Regions from separate parts of the Arthrobacter sp. NQ7 genome, predicted to be linked through region 2. Evidence: predicted binding sites of a transcription regulator. Region 2 holds the regulator's gene; each other region holds the start of a gene.
The links. The regulator LexA, encoded in region 2, represses DNA repair genes until DNA is damaged. The targets are predictions, from matches to a motif close to TCGAACANNTGTTCGA.

Region 1 (5,821 bases), on a different contig from region 2:
CACAGGATGTCGACTTCCGCCCATTGATCTCCCAAAAGCTGACAATGGAGAGTGGGTTGAAGTTGGCTGGGACTCTCCCCTGGCCCGCCGCCAGCGTCGGAACTTTCAAGTACTCGAATACGAACTACCTTGCCCTCGGCCTCCTGATACAGGAACTTCGGCACGAGCCGTTCACCCAGGTCATGCAGGAGGAGGTCTTTGAACCGCTCGGGTTGAAGAATACGAGCCTGAAACCCGCCGACCTCACCGTGCCCGGACTTCTCCACGGATATGCCACCATCCGAGGAGAGCGGGTAGACGTCACGGACAACACCGCTTGGGCGGGTAACCCGGCTGGAGGGGCGACGTCCACTGTCGAAGACGTGAATCGTTTTATGTCCGCGCTCTTCACCGGCCGGGCGGTCTCGTCGGCATCGCTGAAGGAAATGAAGACCAGCCCTGGTTTCGCGCCCTACGGGTTGGGCATGTGGGAGCATGCGGACGGGTGCTCCAAGGAGTCGAGATACGAGGGTCTCGGCTCGCTCTGGGGCCATCAAACGACAGCCGTCAGCAGCGCTGATGGGCGGTACCAGGCAACGATGACCGTGACGGTGCCACCGTTGCCGACCGGACTCGAGGACCCAGCCAGTGAGGAGAAGCGCAGTTTCTTGAACGGTCGGATGGAGTCGACTCTCAACGAGGCCCTGGATCGCCTCTGCAAGCCGGCCGGCTGATGAATCACCGCCGGGTCCCGTTCTTTTAAACATGATGGAACTCTGGCATCGAGGCGCCCGATTGCATTCAACGACGGGGCCTAAAGTCGAACCGGCTGAGAACATCTTCGACAGAAGACTTATCTGGGAGGGCGTTTAGCCACCGGCCCAATGGCTAAAATTTCCCCCGCCTACAGCGCGTTCATCGTCGTCTTTGCCACAGCGCAGACAACGCTTGTACAACCGGCCGTCTTCGGAATGTTCGACATGCCACTTATGGCTGAAATTCAGCTTGCACAACAGGGCCTCAAACACAACCTTCTCCTGTCCCTATCTGACAAATAGAAATTGACGGCCTTTCGCGGACGCTGGAAGGTGCGGACAGATCTACCCCAGGGCAGTCCCCGGATGTCGGCTAGTTCATTTAGGGATTCGAGCCACGCTCCAGGGACACAGAGGGGTGTTGAGAAACCGGGAAGAGTGATCATCGCGCTGTCTACGGACGGAGATCTAACCTATCCCGCCTCCTCCGACTGGTCCTACCCAACCGCTGAACTCCCCTCCTCCTCTTTGGCGCTCATCATCGTCTTTTCCGCAGCGGAGGCAGCGCTTATACAAGCTGCCGTCTTCGGCGTGTTCGACGTGCCACTTATGGCTGATATTCAGCTTGCACCACAGAACCTCAAACATTGCCTACTCCGATCCGTGCAGTGAGCTGCCCTGCAATCTAATGATGGCCCTGATTCACTCCGGCCGGCACCGGCAAAAACTGGCCCTTCATCGGTTTCAGGACCAGCAGGAGCAATCCTCAGCCAGGAAAGGTGACGTGGTTGGCGGAATGGTTGGCGCCAAGTAGGTCGTGGTGGAACATGTTTGCGTCCTCAACCAGATCGTCGGCGACATTTCCAGGTGACCATCCATGAGTTCGTGGATGGTCACCTCCATGGTTTGCGATTGCTACTGCATTCCCCGTTGGGCATAGCGGGTCGAGTTGAGGTCCTGGCCCAGCGACGAGGGGATCACAGGATGCCCGCCGACCGCGTTTCGCTTTCGATGATCTTGCTGCCGCTGGTGCATTACTGGGTAACACGGAGGCCCCAATAGAATGTCAGACCCACCTTTCATAATGAACACATGGCAAGCGAAATGGTGGTTGAGGCTTTTGAGGTGATCGACGCCGCCATAGCCCTGCTCCGCACAGAGGTTAATCAGTCCCGTTACGGGAATCCCTCAGCGGCTGATCCACTGGCCGCCGTCGCTGACGCCTGCCTTGACATCCTGGCCGGGGTTGCACGTACGGAGGCCCGGGTCGCGGCATTGAAGTCGGCGGCAGTTGCTACGTACGCCGACTCCGCACGCTCCGCGGCTCCAGCCGGCAGGCCGGTTCAAGCGCAGGAAATGGCCATCGCTGCGGAGGTGGGGTGTGTACTCGCCATCGGCGACCGGGCAGCCGGCGCTCTACTGGCCCAGTCCTATGCCTTGTCAACGTCCCTGCCACTAACCCTGGCAGCCCTGCATGCCGGGAACGTGTCGTGGCATCACGCCCGAGTGATGGTGGACGAAACCGCAACCCTTGACTGCGAGGCCGCAGGGGCACTGGAATCACACTTCCTCCACCCGGACGTATGCAATGCTGACGGCAACTGCCCGGCTGGTGAAATGCCAGCCTATAGATTCCGGCGGAAAGTCAGGATCTGGCGGGAACGCCACCATCCGGACAGCATCGAGAAACGGCACATCAAAGGTGCACAGGACCGATGCCTGGAATACGCCCCGGAACAGGATGGCATGGCCCGGCTATCGGCTTACCTTCCCGCCGACCAGGCAAATGCGATCTGGAACCGATATACCGCCATCGCCCGCGGTCTGCAAGGTCCCCACGAAGACAGGACCCTCACGCAACTACGCGTAGACGCGTTCGCAGCGGCAGCCCTCCGACACGGTGGCGCCAAAACGGGTGCCGGGATGGGGGCATCCGGCAATGCCGAGGTCCCCACCCCCAGGACGGAAGTACTGGTTACCGTTCCAGTCTTCTCCCTGCTGGGGTTAACCGAAGAACCGGCGATGCTGGATGGGTACGGTCCCATTCCTCCCTCAATGGCACGGAAGCTTGTAGCCAATGGGGCGGACTCATTCCATCGGGTCCTCGTGGATCCAAGGGACGGGGCACCCTTGGAAATCGGCCGCACGAGTTATCGGCTCACCAAGCCCATCAGGAACTGGCTGCGGCTGCGCGACGGAAAATGCCCCTTCCCCGGCTGCAGCAACCATTCCCTCGACAATGAGGCAGATCACCTCCTGGCCTGGCACCACGGCGGAACCACCGGGATCAGCAACCTGGGACAGCCCTGCCCCAAACATCACAGGCTCAAACACGTCGCCGGTTGGAAACCAACGCGTGCGACCAAGGATGGGCCGCCCGGCTGGATCTCACCCTCAGGGCGCATTTACAAAAGCGAACATCAGGACTGGGAACCAGCCCAATGGCCGCCTTCAGTCCGGCCACGAGGTGGACAACGGCAACCGCCTTACCCACCCATGCCCACGAAGCCGGACGGGACAGTGGACCATCTTCACTGACCACCCTCCGTGGGAGAAGAATGCCTGCGCGCGTCTCTCAGTGCTGGATAGGCTCCCAACGGACCGCGCGGACGGCTGGGTTTCATCGGCGTTCCGAGGGTCGCAGGATGGTGTTCGCTGGCGTCCTGCAAGCCCCTGGATCCTGAAAAGCACAAGGGACCCTGCACTCGACGTGCAGAGTCCCTTGTTCACAGATACGAAGATATGGGGAGGATTCTAGAAGTCCCAGTCCTCATCCTCGGTGTTCACGGCCTTGCCGATCACGTAGGAGGATCCGGAGCCGGAGAAGAAGTCGTGGTTCTCGTCCGCATTCGGGGACAGGGCCGAGAGGATCGCGGGGTTCACGTCGGTGACGGATGCCGGGAACATCGCCTCGTAACCCAGGTTCATCAGGGCCTTGTTGGCGTTGTAGTGCAGGAACTTCTTCACGTCCTCGGCCAGGCCCACGCCGTCGTACAGATCGTGCGTGTACTGGACTTCGTTCTCGTACAGCTCAAAGAGCAGTTCGAACGTGTAGTCCTTGATTTCCTGGCGGCGCTCCTCGGACACGGTCTCCAGTCCGCGCTGGAACTTGTAGCCGATGTAGTAGCCGTGCACGGCCTCGTCGCGGATGATCAGGCGGATCAGGTCAGCCGTGTTCGTCAGCTTGGCGCGCGAGGACCAGTACATGGGCAGGTAGAAGCCCGAGTAGAACAGGAAGCTCTCCAGCAGCGTGGAGGCAACCTTGCGCTTCAGGGGGTCGTCGCCCTGGTAGTAGTCCATGACGATCTGCGCCTTCTTCTGAAGGTTTTCGTTCTCGGTGGACCAGCGGAAGGCTTCGTCGATCTCCTTGGTGGAGGCCAACGTGGAGAAGATCGACGAGTAGCTCTTGGCGTGCACTGACTCCATGAACGCGATATTCGTGTAGACGGCTTCCTCGTGCGGCGTCAGCGCATCCGGGATGAGGGAGACCGCGCCCACCGTACCCTGGATGGTATCCAGCAGGGTCAGGCCGGTGAAGACGCGCATGGTGAGCTGCTGCTCGGCCGGCGTCAGGGTGTTCCAGGACTGGACGTCGTTGGACAGCGGCACCTTCTCGGGCAGCCAGAAGTTGTTGACGAGTCGGTTCCAGACCTCCACGTCCTTGTCGTCCTGGATGCGGTTCCAGTTGATGGCCTCGACGTGGCTCAGAAGCTTGACCTTCTCGGTCATGTCATCCCCTCATTGTTGGGTGGTTCTCTAAGTTAAAGCGTACGACGGCGGGCGGTTGCCCGCCGTCGTACGCTCACGATTCGATTGAAGCTACAATCAAAGGGCGCAGCTCACGCAGCCCTCCACCTCAGTCCCTTCCAGCGCCATCTGGCGGAGGCGGATGTAGTAGAGCGTCTTGATGCCCTTGCGCCAGGCGTAGATCTGGGCCTTGTTGATGTCGCGGGTGGTGGCGGTGTCCTTGAAGAACAGCGTCAGGGACAGGCCCTGGTCCACGTGCTGGGTGGCAGCGGCGTAGGTGTCAATGATCTTCTCGTAGCCGATCTCGTACGCATCCTGGTAGTAGTCCAGGTTGTCGTTGGTGAGGTACGGGGCCGGGTAGTAGACGCGGCCGATCTTGCCTTCCTTGCGGATCTCGATCTTGGCAGCCACCGGGTGGATGGAGGACGTCGAGTTGTTGATGTAGGAGATCGACCCCGTGGGCGGGACAGCCTGCAGGTTCTGGTTGTAGATGCCGTGCTCCACGACGGAGGCCTTCAGCTCGCGCCAGTCATCCTGGGTGGGGATGTGGTGGCCCGCGAACAGTTCGCGGACACGCTCGGTCTCCGGGAGCCATTCCTGCTCGGTGTACTTGTCGAAGAACTCGCCGCTCGCATACTTGGAGTTCTCAAAGCCGCCGAACTTCTGGCCGGTCTCGATGGCCAGCCTGTTGGACGCCTGCAGGGCGTGGAACAGCACCGTGTAGAAGTAGATGTTGGTGAAGTCCAGGCCTTCTTCGGAGCCGTAGTGGACCCGCTCCCGTGCCAGGTAGCCGTGCAGGTTCATCTGGCCCAGACCGATTGCGTGGGACTTCGCGTTGCCCTCCGCCACGGACGGCACCGAGTTGATGTAGGACATGTCCGATACCGCGCTGAGCGCGCGGATGGCCGTTTCGATGGAGGCACCAAAGTTCGGCGAATCCATGGTCTTGGCGATGTTCATCGACCCGAGGTTGCAGGAGATGTCCTTGCCCACGGTCTGGTACGTCAGGTCCTCGTTGTACAGGGACGGCGTGGAGACCTGCAGGATCTCGGAGCAGAGGTTGCTCATGGTGATCTTGCCGGCGATCGGATTGGCCCGGTTCACCGTGTCTTCGAACATGATGTACGGGTAGCCGGATTCGAACTGGATCTCGGCGAGGGTCTGGAAGAACTCCCGGGCGCTGATCTTGGTCTTCTTGATCCGCGAATCGTCCACCATCTCGTAGTACTTCTCGGTGACCGAGACGTCGGAGAAGGGCACGCCGTAGACGCGTTCGACGTCGTACGGCGAGAACAGGTACATGTCCTCGTTCTTCTTGGCCAGCTCAAAGGTGATGTCCG
Region 2 (5,821 bases):
GACTCCGCCGACGGCGAAGCAGCCGCGACGGCCGGCGAGGAGTTCGTCCTTGAACTGCTCGACCGCGCCGTCGCCGGCATGGGCGGACAAAGCCGGACCGGACAGCACGAAATGGCCCGGCAGGTGGCCCGCGCCATCGAATCAGGCAACCACCTGCTGGTCCAGGCCGGCACCGGCACCGGCAAATCGCTGGCCTACCTGGTGCCGCTCATTGCCCATGCCCTGGAAAGCAACAAGCCTGCGCTGGTGTCCACGGCCACGCTGGCACTGCAGACCCAGATCGTCGGCAGGGACCTGCCCCGGCTCCTGAAGAACATCACCCCTGCCCTGGAACGGCCGGTCAAGGTGGCGCTGGTCAAGGGAAGGTCCAATTACGTCTGCCGGCACAAGCTCGACGGCGGGTTCCCCTCCGAGGAGCCGTCGGAGGGCCAGCTCTTCTCCCTCGGCGAGGACACCAGCGTGCCGCATTTCGCCGCTTCCGTCGGCGGCCCTTCCTCCCAGCTGGGCAAGGAAGTGGTGCGCCTGCGCGAGTGGGCGGAAAAGACGGCCACCGGCGACCGGGACGAGCTCCTCCCCGGCGTGACGGACCGTGCCTGGCGGCAGGTCTCGGTGACCGCCATGGAGTGCCTGGGTGCCCAGAAGTGCCCCATGGCCGCCGAATGTTTCAGCGAGCTGGCGCGCCAGGACGCGGCCGAGGCTGACGTCGTGGTCACCAACCACGCCATGCTGGCCGTGAGTGCGTTCGAAGGACTCGCTGTCCTGCCCGAATACGACGTCGTCGTGGTGGATGAGGCACATGAACTGCAGGACCGCGTCACCGGGGCCGTGTCGGGGCAGCTGTCTGTCGCCATGGTGCACGCTGCCGCCTCGGGCGCCCGGAAACACACCGCCATCACCGTCGATGCCCTGAACGCCGCAGCCGCCAACCTCGAGCTGGCGCTGGCCGGCGTACCCAACGGCCTGCTGCCCAACGGCCTGAACGATGAGCAGCTCGACTGCGTCGACCAGCTCCGCGAGGCCTGCCGTGCCGCGCTGTCCGACTCCAAGGGCGACAGCAACACCACGGCCGACGGCGGGCGGCAGCTTGCCCGGTCCCGGCTCATGCTCATCCTGGAACTGTGCGAGCGGTTGATCACTGCCCGGGAAAACCGGGAGGTGGTGTGGTTCTCGCGCGCCAGCACGTTCGACCCCGGCCAGGGATATTCCCAGCCTGATGAATCGGCACCGGTACTGGTCAACATTGCCCCGCTGTCAGTGGCAGGAAAATTGCGGGAAGGGCTTTTCAACGGGCACACCGTGGTCCTGACCTCCGCCACGTTGGCCATTGGTTCGGCATTTGAACCCGCGGCAGGGGGACTCGGCCTGATCGGCGACGGCGCGCCGAGCTGGACGGGCGTGGATGTTGGCTCGCCCTTCGACTATCCACGGCAAGGAATCCTTTACGTGGCCGGGCACCTGCCGAAGCCCGGCCGCGGGGTCTCGGCGGAGGCGCTCGAGGAACTGGAAGCACTCATCAAGGCATCCGGCGGGGGAGCGCTGTGCCTCTTTTCGTCCCGCCGTGCGGCGGAGGAAGCCGCCGACGCCCTGCGGCCCAAGCTCGATGTGACGGTCCTCTGCCAAGGCGAATCGACCATGACAGCCCTCGTCAAGCAGTTCGCGGACGAACCCGACACCTGCCTGTTCGGAACCATGTCGCTGTGGCAGGGCGTTGACGTCCCGGGAGGTTCCTGCCGGCTGGTGGTGATCGACCGCATCCCGTTCCCGCGGCCGGATGATCCGCTGATGACGGCGCGTTCCCGCGCTGTGGCACAAGCCGGGGGCAACGGCTTCATGTCGGTATCGGCCACGCATGCCGCCATCCGGCTCGCCCAGGGCGCCGGGCGGCTGATCCGATCCACCGGGGACAAGGGAGTGGTGGCCGTGCTTGATTCACGGCTGGCAACCGAGCGGTACGCCGGATTCCTGCGGGGTGCGCTGCCGCCGTTCTGGGCCACCACCGACCGCAGCAAGGCACTGGCCGCGCTGTCCAGGCTGGGGGCGGACGCCACCAAATAGGCGGCGCCCCCAAGCCGAAGGGCCGCGGCTTCGGATGCCCGCCTCCTCGGATGCCCGACGGGAAGGAACGCGGTCAGAGGGAGCGCAGGACCGAAACAACCTTGCCCATGATCGTGGCGTGGTCGCCCAGGATCGGTTCGTACTGCGTGTTCTGCGGGAGCAGCCACGTGTGTCCGTCCCGTTGGCGGAACGTCTTGACGGTTGCCTCGTCGTCGAGCAGGGCAGCGACAATATCGCCGTTGGCGGCGTCCGCCTGGCGCCGCACCACCACCCAGTCTCCATCGCAGATGGCGGCGTCCACCATGGAATCCCCGGCAACCCTCAGCATGAAGAGTTCGCCCTGTCCCACGAGTTGGCGGGGGAGTGGCATGACATCCTCGACAAGTTGCTCGGCAAGGATTGGGCCGCCGGCCGCGATCCGCCCCACGAGCGGCACCATTGCGGTATCCAGGGCGCTGGGCAGTTCAGCTACGCCGGCACCCGCACCGGCCGCCGTCGGGGCAGGCGCCGTACCGGCGGTTTTTCCAGCGCCGCCGTCCAGGGTGAGGGGCATCAGCACTTCCATGGCCCGGGGCCGCTTGGGGTCGCGGCGCAGGTAGCCAAGCTTTTCCAACTGGGATAGCTGGTGGGTCACGCTGGAAAGGCTGGCAAGCCCCACGGTGTCGCCGATCTCGCGCATCGAAGGCGGATAGCCGTTCTCATTGACCGAGCGCTGGATCGTTTCCAGGATCTTCTTCTGCCGCAGGGTCAGGCCCTTGGCGCTCCTCCTGGGTTGCGGGTCGGTCCTGCCCGCGGCGGCTGCTGCTGCCATATTCGCCAATGCCTTTCGCTTGCCGCCTTATCCAGCGGGCGCTGTTTCCACACCGCCGCCGGAAGGACCCCATCTGTCATTGTCAGACCCTGCTGATCAACTACGGGAGTGGTTGTTCTGTGGTTCAAAACTAGGCCAGTCACAGTGCTTTTTCAAACATTTGTTCTAGCGAGTCTCGACATTGTTCGTTGATAAGTGCTAAAAATAAACAAGCAAAGTTCGAACATGTGTTCTAACCAGCGAATGCCTCCCTCGAAGACGGCCGAACGAAGTTTCGGGCCCGGATGCGAGTGGCGGGGGCAGCGGCGGGCGGACACCGGGCAGCACGGCAGGTCCAGGAGGGCTTAGTTCATGTCAGCTTTATCTCTTCACCAGGTTTCCCACAGCAGTTTCGCCCGCAAGGCACCATCCGCGCCGGGGCCTCTGCGGCTAACCCGCCGCGGGCGCATTGTGCTGATCGGAGCCCCGCTCGTACTCCTCGCCGTGGTCCTGCTGTCGCTGAGCGGGTTCTTCAATTCGCCCGCCAAGGCCTCGGACTCCGCCGCCGGCCTGGCGGTGACGCCAACAGTCACCGTGACCGTGCAGCCGGGCCAGTCCCTGTGGGCCATCGCGGGAACTGTCGCCCCGGACCGTGACGCCCGGGACGTGGTGGCGGATATCGTCCAGCTCAACAACCTTGGAGCCGGCAGCGTCATTCCGGGCCAGCAACTCTTCGTACCCACACGCTGACCAGCTGCATGCGGGACGATCCGGCCTTATCAGGCCACCCAGTGGTCCTGGGAACGCCTGCCGACGGCGAACAGCACCCGTCACATTTTCCGGCCGTTGCCGCGGCAACTAAACTGTTCAGGTGAACGACCAGCTAGAACGCCTGAACCGGCTTCCCCTCCGCAGCAATCTCCGCGGGCTGACTCCTTACGGGGCGCCCCAACTGGACGTCCCCATCCTGCTGAACGTCAATGAAAACACCCATGGTGTACCCGCTGATGTGCGTGCCGCCATCGCAGCGGCTGTCACGGAAGCCGCTGCCGGACTCAACCGTTACCCGGACCGGGAGTTCACGGAGCTCCGCAAGGCCCTGGCTGAGTACCTTGGCCATGGCCTGGACGAAACCAATCTATGGGCAGCCAACGGCTCCAATGAAGTTCTGCAGCAGATCCTCCAGGCCTTCGGCGGCCCCGGCAGGACTGCCCTGGGTTTCCCGCCCACGTACTCCATGTACCCGCTCCTGGCCAGCGGAACGGACACCCAGTACATCACCGGTGAGCGCGCCGAAGGGTACGGCCTGAGCGCAGAGTCCGCGGCCCGGCAGGTCAAGGAACTGCAGCCGAACATCGTGTTCCTCTGCTCGCCCAACAACCCCACCGGCACTGGCCTCGGCCTGGACGTGGTGGAGGCGGTCTACGAGGCAGGCGAAGACAGCCAAGCCATCGTCATCGTTGACGAGGCGTACCACGAGTTCGCACATGACGGCACGCCCAGCGCCCTGACCCTGCTGCCCGGCAGGGAACGGCTGATCGTCTCCCGCACCATGAGCAAGGCCTTCGCCCTGGCCGGCGCCCGCCTTGGCTACATGGCAGCAGCTCCCGAGGTCACCGATGCCCTGCGCCTGGTGCGCCTGCCCTACCACCTTTCCGCCATCACCCAGGCGACCGCGCTTGCGGCCCTGGAGCACCGGGAGGCCCTGATGGCCGACGTCGAGGACATCAAGAAGCAACGGGACCGCATCGTGTCGGAACTGGCAAGGATGGGTCTCGAGCCCGCCGCGTCCGACTCCAACTACGTGTTCTTCGGAGGGCTGGAAAACCCCCACCAGGTGTGGCAGGAACTGCTGGAGGCCGGTGTGCTGATCCGCGACGTCGGCATCCCGGGCCACCTGCGGGTGACTGCGGGAACTGAGGCGGAAACCACAGCCTTCCTTGAGTCCCTGGAACGCATCCTTGCGGGCCACGCCGCCCTTCCCGCCTAGACTTGATACTGCGGCGCTGGGCGCCTTGAACCACTTCTTCTCCCACAAAGGATCCTTCACCATGAGTTCAACCGGATCGAATGCTGCTGCGGCCCGGACCGCCCGCATGGAGCGAGCCACCAGCGAGTCCTCCGTGCTCGTGGAGATCAACCTCGACGGAACCGGGACCTCGGACATCGACACCTCGGTGCCGTTCTACGACCACATGCTTACGGCCCTCTGCAAGCACTCCCTGATCGACATGACGGTCAAGGCCACGGGCGACACCCACATCGACGTGCACCACACGGTGGAGGACGTCGCCATCACGTTCGGTGAAGTGCTCCGGACCGCCCTAGGCAACAAGGCCGGGATCCGCCGGTTCGGCGAGGCCACGGTGCCGCTGGACGAGGCCCTCGCGCACGCCGTGGTCGATGTCTCCGGCCGGCCTTACCTGGTGCACGGCGGCGAACCCGCGGGCCAGGAGTACCACCTTATCGGCGGCCACTTCACCGGCTCCCTGACCCGGCACGTGTTCGAAGCGATTACCCTGCACGCGGGCATCTGCCTGCACATGAACGTGCTGGCCGGCCGGGACCCGCACCACATCGTTGAGGCCCAGTTCAAAGCCTTTGCCCGCGCCCTGCGCGCCGCAGTGGAACCCGACCCGCGGGTCGAAGGTATCCCGTCCACGAAGGGGGCACTGTGAGCGGCCAGGTCCTGAAAGACGGGGCAATCATCGATCCCACGGCTTCCCAAAAGCTGCCCTCCCCTGAGGGCAAACCCACGGTCACGGTGCTTGACTACGGTTCCGGCAACGTCCGGTCCGCCGTCCGGGCACTGGAACGCGCCGGCGCCGAGGTTATCCTGAGCGCCAAACCCGAGGACGTGTTGAACGCCGACGGCCTCGTGGTGCCCGGCGTGGGCGCCTTCGAAACCGTGATGCGTGAACTCAAGGCCGTTGACGGCATTAGGCTCATCGGCCGGCGTGTAGCAGGCGGACGGCC
Region 3 (5,821 bases), on a different contig from region 2:
AAAACCGCCACAACTGCTTGGCGATCTCCCCCACCTCGCCGTCGTCCATGCCCAGGGCCAGTCCGGCATCACGCACAGCTCCCCGCGCCCGGTACCCGTTCTGCATGCTCATCAGGGTGACCCGCTCGCGGCCGAAACGCTCGAAAATCCTGCGGTAGACGTTGTGGCGTTCCGCGCTTTCGACGTCGATGTCAATGTCCGGGAGCGTGGCACGGTCATTGGAGAGAAACCGTTCAAAGATCAGGTCATGCTGGAGGGGGTTCACATGGCTGACCTCGATCAGGTAGTTGACCAGGCTGGATGCCCCGGATCCCCTGGCGGCGGCCCTGACGCCCATGTCCTGGATCATCCTGGATACTTCCGCCACGGTCAGGAAGTAGGAGGAGAACCCGAGGTTCCGGATGATGCGAAGCTCGTGGTCAAGCCGGGCCAGCATGTCCTGCTCCGGTTTGCCTGCCATCCCCGGAAACCGCCTGCCGATTCCGGCCTGGCAGCGCTGGATGAGCTCAATGTGCGGATCCTGGCTGATGCCTATGACTGATGCCTCCGGCACAACAGGCTGCTTCCAGCCCATGTCCGTGGCGGGATCGATCCGGCACAGATCGGCGAGCGCTTCCGTCTGCGCCATCAGCTGCCTGAGGTCGGCGGCACCGTAACCGGCAGCCGAAATGATTTCCCTTCCCAGGCCCAGCATCTGGTCCCCGGTCTTCAGCCACCCCTGGCCGGTGGGTTGCAGGAGCGGCTCACCTGCCAGTTCCGGGAGGGATTTCAAAGTGCGGGCAGAGTCCAGAACATCGGCGGTGGGGGCGCCGTCGGCGGCGCAGTACCGCACGGCGTTGGTAAGGATGGCGGGGACGTGGTGTTCCTCGGCAAGCCTCAACATACGGACAGCATGGGCTGTGCTGAAAGGCGACCCCGGCGCGCTGAGCTGGGAGACGATTTCGGCCACGACTGTCCCGGCGGGCATGGCATCCAGCCATTGCTTGAACAGGGTTCGGGGACGGAGGTAGCGCCGGCCGCCCATGGCCCGGCCGACGTCGGAATCGGGACCGAGCAGGACGGTCAGGACTGGCTTGAGGGTTTGGGGGTCGAGGGTCCGGGATGCGAGTTCGGCCCTGGTCACCGCCACGGGTACCGCTCCCCCGGCTTTACCGGAGGTCCTGGCGTGGGCATCGGAGACCAGGCGGCACAGCGCACGGTACCCGGCCCCGTTGTTGTGCCCGCGTGCAAGTACCACCACCCTGCCGGCAAGCTGGGTGCGGTGGTCGCCGTCGTCGTCAAATACTGCCAGGTCCACCCCGACGATGGGGTCGATGCCCGCAGCCATGCAGGCCTTGAGGTGCTTGATGGTGCCGTATAGCCCGTCACGGTCGGTACAGCCCAGGGCGGTGGCGCCGTCGGCGGCAGCTGCACTGGCCAGTTCTTCAGGCCAGGAGACTCCGTAGTGGGCGCTGAATGCAGTGGAGACGTGGAGGTGGGTGAAGCTCATGCTGTTCTGTGGTCGCGCCGGACAGGGCGGAGGGCATCATGTATCCGCAGCAGCCGCCAGCGGCCGCTGCGGAGATGGCGGGTCAGGTCAAGGGTGAGGGGCTCTTCGACTGCCGGCCCGGGTGCCGGCACACGCCGGGCCTTGGCGGGAAGAACCTGGACGCGCCAGATTTCGTGGTCCACCACACCCTGCCCGCTTCCGAGCGGAGCCCGGCTGTCTTCGGCCCACCACTGCCGGCGTTCGTACCAGCGGACAGGTTCGGCACAGACGGTGTAGGCCCTGCCCTGCCAGGTCAGGGATTCAGGCTGCCCTTCGGTGGAACACATCACGTCCACGGACTCGCTGAACATGCCCATGGCGCCTCCCGACGGTGATTTCCTCTGCTCATTCGAATAAGTGTTCGAATAAAACCAGTTTACGCCGGGCGGCCAGCAAAACATAGGCGGGGGTGGACGGGGCGTCCGGCAGGGAGCAGGATGTTGGCATGAGTACCGATGACGCGCTCCTGAAGCAGGCCAGCATCAAGACCGAGGACTCCACCCTCGTGGCACAGTTCGACATAGACGGCGCCATTCCGGATTCCGGCGCCTATGTAGTGGGTTTAATGGGTGCCTCGCCGGACTATTCACTGCAGCGGCGGCTGTGCATTGAGTTCATGAACGGGGAGGCCATTGCCTGCTACTCGTTCAACCGGGACCAGGGAATCGAGGAAGACTACGACCTGTCCGGAGTATCACACTCGGAGAACAGCATTACCGGCAGCTTTCCGCTCACTGCCCTGAACGGGCTCGGGCAGGGGCACGTCCTGTCAGCCTTCAGCGAGGCGGACGGCCGGGAATTCCAGCACGGGGTGCCGGTGGAGGAAGCCATCTAAGGCTCCTCCACCCCCGGCGCGGCTGGTCAGCTGTTTTCTTTGTGGATCTTCAGTTCAAGTTCAATGAATCCGGAGATCATTGCCCGGTAGGTTGATTCGACGATATCCGGGTCGATGTCCTTTTTCTCGGCCGCGGAGCGCACGTGCTCGATGATGCGCTCCACGCGGCCGGGCGCCCGTACCTCGGCGTCATCACCCTTGAGGGTTCCGGCGATCCTGATCAGCCGTTCGCGGCGGGCAATGAGGGTGACAATCTGTTCATCCACCTCATCAACGGCAACGCGAACGGCAGCGAGCTGTTCCTTGTCGGCCCGGGCATCCCTATCGTTTCCTTGAATTGTCGCCATCATCTGACAGTATCGAAGCATGGAGCCCAGAGTCGACTTTATCTCCCTCGGTGTCCGCAGTGTCCAGGAGTCGCGGGCCTTCTATATTGACGGCCTGGGGTGGCCGGTCCACCGCGAAGTGGCCGGCGAAGTGCTGTTCATCCAGGTGAACCACGGCCTGGTGCTTTCCCTGTGGGATGTCCGCCAGATGCAGGCGGAGGCCGGGGTCAGCCCTCCTGGCGGCGTCCCCCGCATTACCCTGAGCCATAACCAGCCCAGCGCGGCCGACGTGGACCGGGTGATGGAAGAGGCCGCGGCCGCAGGAGCAACCGTTATTGCCGAACCCGTCACCCAGCCGTGGGGAGGCTACACCGGGTACTTCGCCGATCCCGACGGGTTCCGCTGGGAGGTTGCCTACAACCCCTCCTGGACAGTGGACGACGACGGCACGGTCACCGTGTAGCGTCGCGGGGCCTTGGCGGGCGGCTGCTAGAACAGTGTTTGCACCGGGCGGATCAGTTCCGGGCCGTTGTTGCGGACATTGCCGACGTCCCGGCCCACGGATTCCACCTGCCACCCGGCGGCGGCTTCCTGCACTCCTGACCGCACCAGGTCCACCAGCGCCGCGGGGTCGCAGGCCTGCGGGTCCAGCCATGCGTCCGTCGTGGCCTTGTCCATGGGCAGCGGCACGCGGTCATGGAGTTCGGTGAGCTTGCCGAAAATTCCGTGTTCACTGCCCGGCGGCGGGGTGTCCGCCGTGAGGATGGATGTGGAGAGCAGCCAGCGGCCGGGCTCCCCGTCCGGAACCGAGGGGTCCTTCCACCATTCATAGAGGCCGGCGAACGCCAGGCTCCGGCCCGGGCCCGGGTGCACATAGTAGGGCTGCTTTGATTTTCCCGGGCCCTGTTTCCATTCGTAGTAGCCGTCAGCAGGGACGGCGCAGCGCCGGGACTGCACGGCCTTCCTGAAGGCCGGTTTCTCCAGCACGGATTCGCTGCGGGCGTTGATCATGCGCGAACCGATTCCGGGATCCCTGGCCCAGGACGGGACCAGGCCCCAGCGCGCCACGTGCAGCTGGCGTACCTGCCGGGCCGCGGCGCCGTCCCCGATGATGCGTTCCAGCACGATGGGGACGGCATCGGTGGGTGCCACGTTCCAGGACGGCGGAAGGCTGACCTCGTCCTCCAGGCCGGCATCGAATTCGGCCAGCAGGTCCCCCACGGCGCGTGCCATTACGTAGCGTCCACACATGGCACCAGCTTGCCAGGGCGCGCCATAAACTGTCATCCGGCCGCGCCCGGGCCTGTTCGGCACCGGGGAATACCGCCGGCCGCGCTACCGTTGACCGTAAGGAAACCTTTCAAGCGACGTTTAGGAGATCCCTGTGGACTTCACTCCCGAATCCGGCACCATCACCATGTTTTCCACCACCTGGTGCGGCTACTGCAACCGGCTCAAGAAGCAGCTGGATGCGCAGGGCATCGGCTACACGGAAATCAACATCGAAGAGGTGGACGGCACCGCGGAACTCGTGGAGCAGCTCAACGGCGGAAACCGCACCGTCCCGACGGTGCTCTTCCCGGACGGATCCGCCGCCACCAACCCGTCGGCCGCCGAGGTGAAGAGCCGCCTGGCCGCCTAGCCGGACGTCCGGCCGGGCCGCAGTGGACATGCCGCGCCGGCCGGTACCGGCTGAATTAGCTGCGGGTCATGCCCCCAGGCTGCTGAAGGAAGCAGTTTCCAGGGAGGCATGGCCCGCATACGTTTGCAGCAGGGCCTGCTCCACAGCGTCCACTCCGAGTCCCGGCACCAGGTCATTGGCGGCGCCGGCGGTGGCGGGGTCCCAGTCCAGTCCCAGTGCCGCGTAGCTGTCGGTGAGGACCTTGCGGATCGGGGCGGAATCCTCCACCACGATCACGGAGCTGAATAGCCAGCCGCCGGAGACCACCCGCTGGGCGGTTCCCACCAGTTTCACCCGGCGGGAACTGTCCGCCGGATCCGTTCCATGCACGCTGTATTCGCCGGGACAGTACTCACCGGGGATTTCGCCCACTGCGGCCTGCACCCCAACACTTCGCAGCGCCTGGGCGAAGAGCCCGCCGAAGTACCCGAAACGTGCCTTGGACCCTGCGACGGCGTCCGCGTCTGGTTCGATGTGGTCCACCACCAGCGTGCCCTGGTGGTAGGCCGCGGCACGTCCCCCCGCCCGCCGAACCAGGGGCTCGAAGCCGTTGTCGCGGCAGGCCTGGGCAGCTGCCTCGAAGCCCGGCAGCCTCGTATCCCGCTGCCCGAAGGCCACGGTGGGAGCGGGCCGGTAGAGCCGGAGGGTGGGGCCGATGCCGCCGTTCCTTGCCCGGGCGAGCAGCTCGAGGCCGAACTTCAGGTCGCGGCCAGCGCCGAGGGACACGTCCTGGCGCACCACCGTGAGCGTGCGAAGTCCAGTACCGGTGTGGTGCATTGTGGCGAAGCTCCCTGGCTAGGTGTCGGCGGTTCCGACAGGTTCGATGGCTTGCGGTCCGGGCAGGCCCTCCTTAGGTTACGCCCGACGGCGGCACCGGCCTTAACGCCCCCGGCGCCCCACCCAGAGGGCGTGCAGCAGCGGAACCGCCGACCCGGCCATCAGCACGCTGCCCAGCGGCAGGTCGTCGGAGCGGACGATGGCCCCTGCAACCAGCAGGGCACCGAACACCACGCCCGAGGCGGTGCGGCGCACGGCACGGTCCAGGCGTGCGGCCTGCCGTTCCAGGCGGGGAACGGCCACCTGCAGCGATCCCTCCTCCAGGCGCCCTGCCAGGGCGTCCAGCCGGCCGGGAAGACGCAGTGCGGTGCCGGCGGCCTCGACGGCCTGCCGGGCCGCGTCCTGGAGCAGGTTGCCGCGTTCATCCCGCAGCAGCTGCGCGGCATAGGGCTCCACGGAATCCCAGAGGTTGAAGCGTTCGTCCAAGGCGCTGCACACACCCGAGGTCAGGGACATGGCGCGGATGATCAGCAGGAAGTTCTCCGGCAGCTGGAACGGCAGCGACCGGACCACGTCACCGAACTCCACGGCAAAGTCACGGAACTCCCTCGGATCAACCTCGCGCAGTTCGGCGAAGCCCATGCCACCGAAGCGGGCAAAGAGCTGCGTCATGG

Region 1: a site for LexA is predicted at 1,556-1,571, ahead of PUN71_RS05690 (HNH endonuclease signature motif containing protein). Genes of this name have one in related genera too.
Region 3: a site for LexA is predicted at 1,878-1,893, ahead of PUN71_RS05340 (DUF6504 family protein). Genes of this name have one in related genera too.

What each region holds. Positions count from the first base shown of each region.
Region 1 covers NZ_JARFXU020000003.1:188,373-194,193, forward strand. The annotation lists gene PUN71_RS05680 (serine hydrolase domain-containing protein) at 1-713, shown strand, start outside; gene PUN71_RS05685 (hypothetical protein) at 864-1,037, shown strand; gene PUN71_RS05690 (HNH endonuclease signature motif containing protein) at 1,827-3,272, shown strand; gene nrdF (class 1b ribonucleoside-diphosphate reductase subunit beta) at 3,489-4,463, opposite strand; gene nrdE (class 1b ribonucleoside-diphosphate reductase subunit alpha) at 4,560-5,821, opposite strand, start outside.
Region 2 covers NZ_JARFXU020000024.1:27,133-32,953, forward strand. The annotation lists gene PUN71_RS19305 (ATP-dependent DNA helicase) at 1-2,055, shown strand, start outside; gene hflX (GTPase HflX) at 1-2, shown strand, start outside; gene lexA (transcriptional repressor LexA) at 2,129-2,866, opposite strand; gene PUN71_RS19315 (LysM peptidoglycan-binding domain-containing protein) at 3,218-3,595, shown strand; gene PUN71_RS19320 (histidinol-phosphate transaminase) at 3,717-4,835, shown strand; gene hisB (imidazoleglycerol-phosphate dehydratase HisB) at 4,897-5,523, shown strand; gene hisH (imidazole glycerol phosphate synthase subunit HisH) at 5,520-5,821, shown strand, end outside.
Region 3 covers NZ_JARFXU020000003.1:122,524-128,344, forward strand. The annotation lists gene PUN71_RS05335 (DNA polymerase III subunit alpha) at 1-1,489, opposite strand, end outside; gene PUN71_RS05340 (DUF6504 family protein) at 1,486-1,845, opposite strand; gene PUN71_RS05345 (hypothetical protein) at 1,974-2,363, shown strand; gene PUN71_RS05350 (chorismate mutase) at 2,390-2,713, opposite strand; gene PUN71_RS05355 (VOC family protein) at 2,730-3,152, shown strand; gene PUN71_RS05360 (SOS response-associated peptidase) at 3,179-3,940, opposite strand; gene PUN71_RS05365 (mycoredoxin) at 4,074-4,331, shown strand; gene PUN71_RS05370 (lipoate--protein ligase family protein) at 4,398-5,147, opposite strand; gene PUN71_RS05375 (ABC1 kinase family protein) at 5,250-5,821, opposite strand, start outside.